4 regions of the Paenibacillus sp. MER TA 81-3 genome follow, and region 3 is predicted to be linked to each of the others. Evidence: riboswitches for the same ligand, from Rfam matches in the RefSeq annotation. Region 3 holds a riboswitch; each other region holds the start of a gene.
What was found. Region 3 has a riboswitch for magnesium ahead of mgtE (magnesium transporter). Riboswitches for the same ligand answer to the same signal wherever they lie in the genome.
Positions count from the first base shown of each region.

Region 1: linked by a shared signal. The riboswitch ahead of M3650_RS18500 (response regulator transcription factor) and the one ahead of mgtE (magnesium transporter) in region 3 are both predicted to bind magnesium.
Region 2: linked by a shared signal. The riboswitch ahead of mgtA (magnesium-translocating P-type ATPase) and the one ahead of mgtE (magnesium transporter) in region 3 are both predicted to bind magnesium.
Region 4: linked by a shared signal. The riboswitch ahead of M3650_RS02745 (FtsW/RodA/SpoVE family cell cycle protein) and the one ahead of mgtE (magnesium transporter) in region 3 are both predicted to bind magnesium.

Region 1 is NZ_JAMAWB010000012.1:106,511-109,670, reverse strand. Features, by position in the region: gene M3650_RS18505 (sensor histidine kinase) at 1-696, opposite strand, end outside; gene M3650_RS32310 (winged helix-turn-helix domain-containing protein) at 701-910, opposite strand; gene M3650_RS18500 (response regulator transcription factor) at 937-1,404, opposite strand; M-box (ykoK) riboswitch at 1,760-1,934, opposite strand; gene M3650_RS18495 (serine hydrolase domain-containing protein) at 2,098-3,160, opposite strand, start outside.
Region 2 is NZ_JAMAWB010000002.1:16,214-19,373, forward strand. Features, by position in the region: gene M3650_RS02325 (MgtC/SapB family protein) at 1-345, opposite strand, end outside; gene speD (adenosylmethionine decarboxylase) at 669-1,058, opposite strand; M-box (ykoK) riboswitch at 1,419-1,591, shown strand; gene mgtA (magnesium-translocating P-type ATPase) at 1,956-3,160, shown strand, end outside.
Region 3 is NZ_JAMAWB010000024.1:79,017-82,176, reverse strand. Features, by position in the region: gene M3650_RS26130 (hypothetical protein) at 458-667, shown strand; gene M3650_RS26125 (GNAT family N-acetyltransferase) at 757-1,311, opposite strand; M-box (ykoK) riboswitch at 1,562-1,736, shown strand; gene mgtE (magnesium transporter) at 1,960-2,952, shown strand; gene M3650_RS26115 (YkyA family protein) at 3,059-3,160, opposite strand, start outside.
Region 4 is NZ_JAMAWB010000002.1:107,982-111,141, reverse strand. Features, by position in the region: gene M3650_RS02750 (FUSC family protein) at 1-687, shown strand, start outside; M-box (ykoK) riboswitch at 781-954, shown strand; gene M3650_RS02745 (FtsW/RodA/SpoVE family cell cycle protein) at 1,249-2,409, shown strand; gene M3650_RS02740 (DoxX family membrane protein) at 2,491-3,003, opposite strand.

The sequences.
Region 1 (3,160 bases), on a different contig from region 3:
TGCCATCGTATTGAACGTATCCGCGAGCGTTCCCAGCTCGTCCCGGTACCGTTTTTTCGCTCTTGCCGTGAAATCGCCTTCAGCCATTTGTTCGGCTGCCAGCTTAAGCTCCGTAATTGAACCCGTAATTGTCCTGGACAGGAAAATGCCGAGAACGGCAACAATCGCAACGACAATTAGACCGACGGAAATAAATATGACAGTAATATAGCGGATGGTTGCCATCGTGTCGGTTAGAGAAGTGACAAATCTGACTGCCCCCACTGTCATATCCTTAGCCTGCAGCGGATAAGATACGGCTAATACGGTGTCATGCACGGATGGCTCACGTCCCTTCCAGATTCCGACGGTTCCGCTGCATGCCTCTTGCACATCTGGATAATCGAGCATATTTTTCCCGTCTTGAGCTCCCGCAGAGTCCTGAAGAAGCTGCCCGGAAGAACTAATAATCTGCACTTGTGCGGCGGTATTTTGAGAAAATCCGTTTAATAGCCGTTCGGACTGCTTCTCTAATTCTTCCTCGGCAAAATATTGATGAAAAAAAGAAGCGGATATTTCCGCTTGATTCACCAGGATTCGTTCAACATTGTGATAGTAATAATAGTTCACCGACGCAATTAGAAAAATTTCCAAAATACATACTGTAATTAAAATGACGGCAAAATAACTTCCCACTAATCTTTTTTGGATGCCCAAAATTTCATTCTTCCTTTCTCCAACGGTATCCTCGTCCCCAGACGGTTTCGATCAGCCGCGGCTTGGAGCAGTCGTCTTCAATCTTTTCTCTTAGCTTGCGAACGTGAACATCTACGGTCTTGGGATCTCCGACAAAATTCACTCCCCAAATCAGATTCAGAAGGTCGTTTCTGGATAAGGCTTTATCGGGATATTCCAAAAACACCTTAATCATTTGATATTCTTTCGGCGTTAAATCGATTAAACAGTCAGATTTAAATAACTTGTTAGCATCCAGATCAAGCCGGATCGCGCCAGACTCGAGCACCTTGCGTGAGGTCCCCCCGCATGCTGGGTACGGCGCAGCACCGTTCTGATTCTCGCGATAAGCTCTAACGGATTGAACGGCTTTACGATGTAATCGTCAGCACCAAGTTCAAGCCCCCTGATCTTGTCCAAGTCTTGTCCGCGCGCAGTGAGAAAGACAATCACGATATAGGGATCGATTTCTCTTAGCTTCCTGCAAAACTCAAAACCATCTATATCGGGAAGCATGATGTCCAGAACCACTACATCCGGCCGAGTTGCGGCGAGACTCTGTAAAGCCGTCGCTCCAAGTGCAGACTCAGTGACTGTGAATCCGTTTCTTTCCAAATTAATCGATACAAAACGTCTTATATTGTCATCATCCTCAACAATGAGCACATGGTTGCGGTGTAAAGATTCCATAGCTGCCTCCCCAAGGCCCAATCCAATTCATTGGGCTAATAATGAAATAAACGATCACAAAAAAGCTCTCCCTGGCATCAGGGAGAGCTGACTGTTGTATGTGTTATCTCATTCGCTCATTAGTCAAATACGCATATTTAAATAGACCTGCCCTGCCAGTTAGAGCCGCCGGGAATATACGTAAGGGAAACATTTGAGAGCGAAGAGAACACAGTTCTCCCTTTTTGCATAGTGCTGATGATTATATGATACACTACTCGGAAGACTGTCCATTCGGAAGTTCCCCCCTTTTCTAAATAAAATGAAAAAACCCTCTAGTATGACTAGAGGGTGTAATGAATGCACACAAAAAAACATCCGTTCCCCCAAGCCGAGTTTTGGCACTATACAACGTAAAGAGAATCATTCATCTCTTAGCCACGTTATGAAAAGCCTTAATCCGGCAATCCCTGTTCTACCCATTGGCATCTTTCGATGTTTCCGGGCAGTGGCCTGTATTTGTATAGGAGCCTCACCTAACGAGGACATATTTATTACTTCTGAATCGTATCCCTATCGCTTGCAATTGTCAATAGCCAAGGTGAAAATCATAACGATTTGACCAAGTGAGTAAATCTTTCTCTAGTGGAACTCCCCACTTCCCTTAATAAAAGCGGGTTCAGCGCCGCCGCGCAAACCTGCTGCATGATGAAATTATTTCAGTGAAATTCCGAATTTCGCGCCAGCCTCGCCTGCGAATACAACTGTTCCGCTTTGCGGCAGCACGATCTCGTTCTTGCCGCTGACGACCGTGTCGTTCACGCACGCGCCTTTTTGATCGTATACAACGAAGGCGCCTGTTTCCGGCATATCAACCAGCATCGTCTTTCCTGCGGCTGCCGCAGGAATGCTGTACCATTTGGCATATCCATCCGCTTGGACGGTAACAGAAGATTGCTTGCCCGCATAGAGCTGCTTTACAGCCTCTTCGCGAACATACAGGCTGCCGGCTACATCCAAATATTCAATGCCCTTTTTCGTATAAAAATTGTGTTCCATCGCATCTCTGCTGCCCAAAAACGGGATTTGCAGTTCGCTGACCGCTTTGTCCGCCCCTTTTATCTTTTTGTTCGCCCAATACCCAGAAGCATCTGTAACGGTGGAGACTTGGATGGAAGGCATAGAGATGTAATACCACATCGATGTATATTTTTCGTTGACTGCATAATATTTCTTGCCTTCACGATTCGCCCATGCCGCAGCCACATCTGCCGATAATGGATTGGCTTCAAGCTTCTCGGCAGTATATTGCGACAGCGCCGTCTGTCCAAGGCCCGGCAAGGCGGAATACGTTCTAACCCATAAATAGGTCCGTCCGTTGTCCTCTGTAACAAAGCTGGCCTTTTCGCTTCCATCCGCATTAACGAAAGAGCCATCAGCGGTGTACGTGTATTTCGCAACGGGGTATTCAGGCAGCATAATCATGGACACGGACAGCTCGCCATCAGCGCTGACTTCTATCTTGGCCAATTGGTTGAAAGCGCCGTAAATGCCTGCGTTCTTCGCAACTTCCTGCGGCATGTTTGCCTTTACGGGCACGCCATGCGACTTCGCCGGTTTCCGTTCTTTAATAACGCCCTTCTCTTGCAGCGCGCTTAGCAGCATCTCATTCGCCAATAATTGATCGGTCATGCTGTCGCCGCCCGAGGAGAGAACGGCTGCGGCCATGTTATGCTCCGGCAGAACGACCAGCGATGAATGATACAGTATCGTATCG
Region 2 (3,160 bases), on a different contig from region 3:
ATAGAACCCTGCCCCGATCGCAATGCCAAGCGCCGAAGCTGACCATATAAGCGCCGCAGAGGTCAGGCCCGAAATAACCTCGTTGCTTCTTCGCAAAATGACACCCGCCCCAATGAACCCGACTCCGCTTACAATCTGCGCGGCCAATCGCATCGGATCCATATTAGGGTGATCCGCACCACCAAATTTGCCGAATGCTTCAATCGAAACGATGGTGAGTAGACAGCTGGCAATACAGATGATCATACTAGGCCTTAATCCCAATTGTTTTTGTTTAATTTGTCTATCGATTCCGATGAGCATTCCAAAAAATAAAGCAAGTCCCAGCTTCAGCACTATTTCCATAGTCAACGGCATCACCTCTCTATAGATCAAAAAAAGCTCCCCCGGAAAGGGAGAGCTGGCAGTGTACTTGTGTGGCTCACATGTCAAATAAACCTGCTTGAACAGACCCATCCTGCTTGATGGGATCGATGAAAATCCAAACACGGGGAACATGGGAGCGGCAAAAGAACAGAGCTCTTCCTCTTTACAGCAAATGAACAGACTGAAAACATGACATTTCGGCCTGGGCTGCTATCCATGAATATATTCCCCCTTTCCAACAAATATAAATCCTGCAAGCATTCTGGATTTTACTTCAGATGAATCATGTTGTCAATAGGTGTCTACATCGAAGTTATCGCTGGCGATTCTTCTATCATTTCTCCGACTCCCCGGATTAGCTTCTTCACAATATACGTTTTAGGCTTGAGCACAGACAGTAAATAGTGAATGGCTACTTCGGGATCAACCTTGTCCCCACAGGTGTAACAATCCAAAGCTGCGAACCCTTTTTCCGGATACGTATGAATCGAGAGATGGCTCTCTGACAATAACAAAAGTACGGTAGCCCCTTGGGGCTCAAATTGCTGTTCCGACACGGACAACACGGTTGCTCCACATTTTTCTGCGGCTTCGATCAGTTGGTTCTGTAAAAATTCAGCATTATTAATCCGGTCAAAATCAACTTCCCATAAGTCAGCCACGACGTGTCTTCCATACGTAGAGTAGGTCATTTGGCATTTCCCCTTTCTGGGGAGAAGACAATCAGCTTGCTGTTCCCAGCCTGATTATCTGCTGATGGCAGCACCATGCGAGCGCTTATCCTCCCCGCTCCTTGTTATGAGTAGTTTTGATTGCGATTGTCGACTGTCACTACTGTCCATGGTGCATACCCCCTTTGTTGCACACAAAATAGTAAAATACTGACAAGAAAATCGTACTTCCTGACCATCCAATTGTCAATCCTAACAAACTGCTTTGTTATGCCCATTTTTCTCATATTTACCGAACCGCATACACAGCAGCAGTATCTCTTTGAACAAATTTACAGCTTGACAAACGAAAATATAAGACTTAAGATGACTAGGAATTAAATAAGTCCTCGTTAGGTGAGGCTCCTATACAAACAGAGGCCACTGCCCAGAAATATCGAAAGATGCCCATGGGTAGAACAGGAACTGCCGGATTAAGGCTTTTCTTAAGGTGGCTAAGAGACATTGCATCTCTTTACGTTGTATAGTGCCAAAACTCGACTAGGGGGATCCGGAAGCTTTTTTGCGTGCGTTTCTAACCCTCTAGGTCTCCTGGAGGGTTTTTATTTTGCAGAGGGGGGAACATCCTTGGACAGTGGACCAACCAGCCGATTATGTAAGTTCAACCGATATCCTGTACTGAAGGAGAGCTGGCTTTGTCATGCTCTTGCGTGTTTCCCATACTTTTATTTCCATTCAAACTGCAGATGCAGGCGGGTGTATTTAAGTATGCGCAGTTGAGACATGCAAGCCCATGATGAATGCTCGGAACACTCGCTCTCCCTCCAACAGGGAGAGCTTTTTTGCGTTCAATTTGAAGTGAAGTAGAACAGGCGCTTTCAATCGAAAACGCCTGTTGTGTAGAGAGGAGTTAGAATAATGAACAAACCAATGAAAGATAAAGAAATGCAAAACCGCGAGATCGCGGAACGTTTAATCCAAGCTTCCATCGTCCACGAAGAGGATTTGATGGAAGAGTTTGGCACAAGTTCTGGGGGGCTCACGGACATAGAAGCCAACAAGAGACTGGAGCAATATGGGAAAAATCAAGTGGCGCACGAGAAAACACCAGCATGGTATGTCCAATTGCTTGCCTGCTTCAAAAACCCGTTTATTCTCATCCTGCTTTCCTTGGCCTTATTCTCATATATCGCCGATGATGATGTCGAAGCCGTCGTCATTATTACAACCATGGTCACTGTTAGTGTCATCATTACATTCACGCAAGAATTCCGTTCCGCACGCACCGCCGAGAAGCTGAAGGAAATGGTCAAAACGACAGCAACGGTGAACCGTCAATCTAAGCGCAAAGAAATTGATCTGGAACTGCTCGTCCCCGGTGATATCATCCATCTCTCCGCAGGCGACATGGTGCCGGCAGATGTCAGACTCGTTCACTCGAAGGATCTGTTTGTCGGAGAATCCGCTTTGACCGGTGAAGCGATGCCTGTGGAGAAGCTGGATACGCTGCCGCGCGGCGCCTCGAAGTTGGCTCGCAATCGCAACCAACTGACGCCCACCAATGCGCTGGAACTGAACAATATGTGTTATATGGGCACGAATGTAATCAGTGGTTCAGCCTCCGCTGTCGTTGTGTCGACGGGTGACCATACCTACTTCGGTTCAATGGCCAGCACCTTAATCGGCAAGCCGCCGCTTACGAGCTTCGACAAAGGCGTCAAGAGCGTTACCTTCGTGCTTATTCGCTTCATGCTCATTATGGTTCCTGTTATTTTCCTTATCAACGGGTTCACAAAAGGAGATTGGATGGACGCGCTGTTCTTCGGCTTATCCGTTGCGGTCGGCCTTACGCCGGAAATGCTGCCGGTTGTCGTGGCTGGCAATCTTGCCAAAGGCGCATCGATTATGGCGCGGAACAAAGTGGTCGTTAAACGGCTCAATTCAATTCAGAACTTCGGTGCCATGGACATCTTATGTACGGACAAAACCGGCACTCTGACTCAGGACAAAATTATTTTGGAACGTCATCTGGACATCAATGGCGAAGATGATAATCAAGTGTTGGAATATGCTTATCTGAACAGCTACCACCAGACTGGGCTGAAAAACTTGCTGGATGTGGC
Region 3 (3,160 bases):
TTATCCGTATTATAGCACGGAGCAGTCAACTTTTTGATTGAAAAAATCATAATCCAATTGTTGTGAATATACAACGTATTCATCGTACATTCGAGCTTTTCTGGATGTTAATGACTGCTTCTCACTTCAAGCGTTCGCCATAATTTCGCCTTAAATTTGCCTCAAACTTGGAAACAATATTAAAGACGAACTTGGTACAAATCGCTATAATAGTACTGTGATGTATGTCACACGCGCCACGCGCGATAAATCACAGCCAATTACAGCAGCAGAGCAGCCAGCCAGTTCTAAGCTGCCGTGAATCATTGTGCAGACTTAAATGCTCTGAATTCCCTACAGTATATTAGGTACTTTGCTTCCGGAGCGAGTCTGCTAACGCAGCTTGCCGGTCAACCGTTATTCAAGAGACCCCGGTTCAAGTATTATTTTAATTCGGATTGTAAGAGGTGAATGACCCATGACGTATGTAGACATTAGCAATATAAGCCCGCAATTGTTCGTAACGGTGCTTTTTTTCCTGCTTATCGTATGCCCGCTTCTCAGTCTCGGTGTAGTTCGTTTCTTCCAACAGCGTGTGAAGGCTGGAATTACTTATATCGCTTCTGCGGTCGTATCTTACGTCGTCTTTCTCATCGTTGCGGACTTTGTGGCTAAGACCTGGAGCTGACTCTTTCTTCGAAGGAGTTAGCTTTTTTATTGTCGTGCCTCAAGAGGCTCCCGGTCCTGTGTTCCTGACATTCCATCTTCACAATGCACCTACACGTCCGCTTCCCGTCTCATGACGAAATAACGAAACAATGCGTCTTCAAAGCGGTATTCTGTCAACCCTACTGTCTCGAAGCTGAATGACTCGTAAAAATGAACCGCCTTCGCATTGCTTTCCAGTACAGCAAGCCAGACGGCAGAAGGGACAGCTTGTTCCATTCGTGCCAGGCAGACGTTCATAAGCTCACGCCCGATACCGTGACGCTGGAAATCAGCTTGCACATAAATTTTTTGCAGTTGCATCGGATGCGGCGTATCGACGGATTCATGGCCAGAACCGTCCTTCAGCTTCATGTAACCGGCAGGCTTCCCATCCCAATAGGCCACATAGAAGTGATTGTGCGGCTTCTGCAAGCTCACAGCCAGCTTCCCCGGGGCGAACGTCGCTTCCACATATTTTGCGAGCGTATCAGGTTGGAACAGTTCCCCGAACGTTTCTCGAAACGTCGCTGCTCCGATCTCCGCCAGCAGTTCGGCGCATTCCTCACCCACATGTACAATCTCGATCTCGTTATCGCATTGATTTTCCGTCTTCAGTCGATCCATATAATTCTCCCTTTTTCTATAAAGCATAATGTTGATATTTGCGTAATGCGAACTAATGTTCTATTATGTAAACATTACTCCCTATTCTGTGAAGTTGCAACTATGAATTTTGCAACGAATATCTGTTTGCATAAGATTAAAATACTGTATTCGGACAAGCACCCGCATGTACCCCAAAAAATGAATGTGCCGAAATCATTGACTTATTGTTAAAAGGTGCTATAACTATATAGAGTCAAGAACATAATTTCATATTCCTCGTTAGGTGAGGCTCCTATGTGGAGATATGCTGCTGCCCAAAAATGTCGAGAGACGCCAATGGGTCAACAGAAACCATCGACTTAAGGTGGTTTTTAACGTAGCTGGATGTCGCGTGCGTCATCCTATGCCACATAGTGCTAAAACTCAACGAATAGAGGGCAATGGCACTTGTATTTGCTATATTTTTTAGCATGTAAATTTGCTGCGTATACCAAACATCCTCTTCGTTGCGGATGTTTTTTCTATTTCAGGAGGTGATGAGAGATGGATGGTTCCCCCAGTCCCGAACCGCATAGCAAGCACAACAGCACATTCATAATTATATTTGGAGAACGTCCGTCTCTTATCATCTAACGAAGAGATGGACCATGAAGGAGGTCCATTACTATGGTATTAGCACCTGTTGTCATTGGAAATTATAAAGAGGATTCGGCTGGCAAGCTGATGAAAACTCAGTTCCTTGCCATTCATGAAACATTTACGGTTGAAGAAGCCATTGCTTATTACCGCAAGCACGGAAAAAACATGACGAATATTTATTATATTTATATTACGGGCCACAACGGATTGTTGAAAGGCGTCATCTCCGTAAGAGAATTATTAACCGCCGAAGATCATATTCGTGTTCAGGATATTATGATTAAGCAAGTGGTGTCGGTTACAGCCGACGTCGATCAGGAAGCGGTCGCTAAAATATTTGAGGAAAAAGATCTGGTGTCGATTCCAGTGCTGCACCAGTCGCAGCTGGTCGGCCTCATCGATGTCGATGATATTCTGGATGTCGTGCGGAAGGAAGCGACGGAAGATTTTCATAAGATGGCGCCTGTTACGTCCTTTGCGCAAAACTTGAAAACAGCAAGTATTTACACACTCTACAAAAAACGCATCCCTTGGCTCATCATTCTCGTCTTCATGAATATATTCTCAGGAGCGGGTATCGCCTCTTTTGAAGATTTAATTGCCACGAACGTGGCCCTGGTCTTCTTCTTGCCTCTGCTCATAGATAGTGGCGGCAATGCGGGTTCTCAAGCATCCACGCTCATGATCCGGTCCATGGCTGTCGGGGACATTAAGCTAAGAGACTGGTTCAAGCTGTTCACGAAGGAAGTATCGATCGCGTTCTTCCTCGGCATCACGATGGCGTTAGCCGTTGCAAGCATCGGGTGGTTCCGCGGCGGAATCGATATTGCCGTTATCGTTGCGCTAACGATGGCAGTTATTGTTATGGTCGGCAGCTTAATCGGGATGTCGCTCCCGTTCATTTTCAGCAAATTGAAGCTTGATCCTGCAACAGCGAGCGCGCCGCTCATTACGTCCATTGCCGATATTTGCGGCGTCTTGATTTACTTTTCCATCGCATCTGCGTACTTGAATCTGTAAAGAGCAAGGTTGCGTTAAGCCTCGTATGCCGTCGGACTACCTACATTTTCACACAAAAAAGGAGGGCGCTTGGGCCCTCTTTTTACTCTATCTTGATTCTGTTATACTATCCTTCTTGCTGCTCTGCGTTATCGTCCTGATTGGCTTCCGTATTGGTCACCTGGAGGCCAGCCCCCTTATAAAAGGTGGACTTCAACGTGTTAAATTG
Region 4 (3,160 bases), on a different contig from region 3:
TTGATTCGATTCGTGCAAATCCTGATTGGCATCGGTTCGGCGTTTCTCATTAACATTTTGTTCTTCCCGCCGAATCCGAAGGTTCAATTCATCGGGCAGATCCAGACCGTCTTCAACAAGATGTCGCTGCTTCTGCGCACGATTATTTCGGATGAGATCAAGGAAGCCGCGTTCCGAACAGAGAAGCAAGCTCTGGAAGACATTATGAAGTCGCTTGCGGATAAGTACAAGCTGTTCGAGGAAGAGACGAAGAAGTTAAAGCGCGCCAAGTACCGGGCTACGCGCCAATTGGTTGTGTACAAGCATCTCCTGAATACGCTGTGGAAGGGGATGGCGGTGCTGAATGCGATTGAAGAGCATTATTTTCAAACAACCCGGACGCCGGAGACGAATAAGTTCTTCGATCATCATCTGGAGATGCTTATCAAATGTCATGAACACGTGCTGCTCAAATTCGAGGACAAGGTAAAGCCAGACAGCACGGAAATTGAACTGATGGAAGCAGAGAACGAATTGTTTATGCAGAAGGCAATGCAGCATTGTGTACAAGAACAGGAAGGGATGCTGCGCCTCTCGATAGTGGCGGCGTCCATGTACGAATATGGTTTTCAGATTGCGCGTCTTGACCGGCTCGTCGGACACGTCGATAAGGAAGAGGACAAAGGACTATTGAACGGCTTGATATAATTGAATTGGAAATAAGCTTGATGCCAATATTGGATATCGAGGAAATGGTTGACAAAGGTGGAGTTTAAGGATAGTATTCTCGGTAGTCTGATTATATATCCTCATTAGGTGAGGCTCCTATACAAACAAAGGCCACTGCCCGGAAATATCGAAAGATGCCTACGGGTAGAACAGGAACTGTCGAGCTAAGGCTTTTCTTAAGGTGGCTAAGAAATGATTGTATTTCTTTACGTTGTATAGTGCCAAAGCCCGGTTAAGGGGAGGCGTAAGTAAACACATTTGTTTCATTATGCACCCTCTAGCAGCCATGCTTGGAGGGTTTTATTATGTGCGCGGGAGGTGACTGTTCGAATGGACGGAAGCGGAAGTAGGATGTTTGACCAATTACGGCTTAGGTCTGCGATGCAGAAGCATTCCCTGATCATTTCCATTGATGGTTGCCAACGGGCATACGTACTTTGGTTATGAATCTCACTGATTTTGCCACGGAACGCTTTTGATATCATTCGCATACATCCGAGAGCTGCTGCCAAGCAATTATGAAATAAAAGAGGTTATAGTATGCTGCGAAAATTAAAACGTGTGGATCCGTTGATGGTGTGGATTTTGCTGTGCTTTATGGCGGTTAGCACTATCGTTATTTACAGCGCAACGACAAATACGAGTTATGAAGGCTTGCACAAGAACAACATGATGCTCTATGCCGCATTTTTTATTCCGCTCCTCGTTACGGCTTGGTTCGATTATCGGGTTGTCGTGCGTTATTTATCCGTCGTCCTCTACGTCACTGGCATTGCATTGTTGGCGCTCGTCATGTTCAAAGGGGTTGACATCAATGGTTCTGTACGCTGGATTGCCATCGGAGGACAGCAATTTCAGCCTTCCGAATTAATGAAGCTGTTCACCATATTGATGTTGGCCCGGTTTTTGGGGCTGCGTGAAGGGGAGGAGCTGCGGCTGGTTCGGGATATCGTCCCGCTCGGCCTCATTATCGCGATTCCGGTCTTTTTTGTTTTGAAGCAGCCTGATTTAGGAACGTCGATCGTGTTCGCGGCGATTTTTGTCGCTATGATATGGATGGCAAATGTGCGTATGTCACATATGATAATCGGTTTGTCTGCGACAGCCGCTGTTATCGTTTCCATTGTGGTTCTGTATTACACGAACAGCGATTTGCTGGCCCAATTCATTAAGCCTCATCAGATGGCGCGCATTGAAACATTTCTTAATCCGACCAGCGACTCGGATCAGGCGTGGCATGTGATGAATTCGATCCGTGCGATCGGTTCGGGCAGGCTGTCGGGAGACGGGTTCACTCAAGGCTTTTTTATTCATAGCGGGTACATTCCTTACAGTTATTCGGATTCGATATTCGTCGTCATTGGTGAGGAGTTCGGTTTTCTTGGATCCGCCATGCTCATTCTGTTATATTTTCTGCTCATCTACCGTATGGTTCTGATTGTGAAAGACAGCAATAATCTGGAGGGCGCCTATCTCGTTGTCGGCATTATTGCGATGTTCACGCTGCAAATCTTCGAAAATATCGCCATGCATATCGGGTTGATGCCGCTCACAGGGCTGTCCCTGCCATTTATAAGCTACGGCGGGAGCTCGCTTCTGACCAATATGATCTCGATCGGGCTCGTGTTAAGCGTCAAAATTCATCAGGAAGAACCCGATCTGCTAGAACCGCTCACAACGAAATCAGTCATGTTCCATTAATTGTGATGATGCTAATGCGGTCAGTCAAATCCGAATGTTGCGTGAACCAAGCCCTTGCCATTCAGGCAAGGGCTTGCGGTATTAAGCTTGAGCTTGCGCCTGTGGCTGCGCATGTGCCTGCGGGGGAATTCGCCTGGCCCTGCCGAGGAAAAAGTACCCGTCTAAGCCGATTCTGCCCGCGTTCCATCCGGCTACTGCAATGAAGCTGCAGATTAGGATAAACAAGGGATTCCAACTGATCGAACCTGAGAACAGAAAGGAAAAATTCATCATCATGCCCATAATAGAGGCCAGCCAAGTCATCAGCCCGAGAATGAGGCCAAGTCCGACTAGAAGCTCGCCAAAGGCCACCAAGTAGCTGAAGAAGCCGGAGGTTGGCAGAGCGACGTTCTTGAGGAACCACGCCCACCAACCGGGAACGATTGGACGATCGCCAACCGAATTGGCGATCGCCGCTTCAAGAAAGCCGCTTGCATCGAATCCATTCGTAAGTTTCCCCCATCCTGCCGTCACCCATTTATACCCAACGTATAGACGGAGAACACACAGCAGCACGGCGGCGCTGAAATGGGATCGCAGCCAGTGCACAAACATAAGTAAACCACTCCTTTTGCTTTGAATTTAGGCAGCACGCTGTCTTATGATACCGGTTCTGGTATATTGTACAAAAGTTGAAGCGGTTTAACAAATAGTTATCGGTTACATTTTGAGGGGGAAATTTCTACAATTTTATCATTAATACATTGACTGA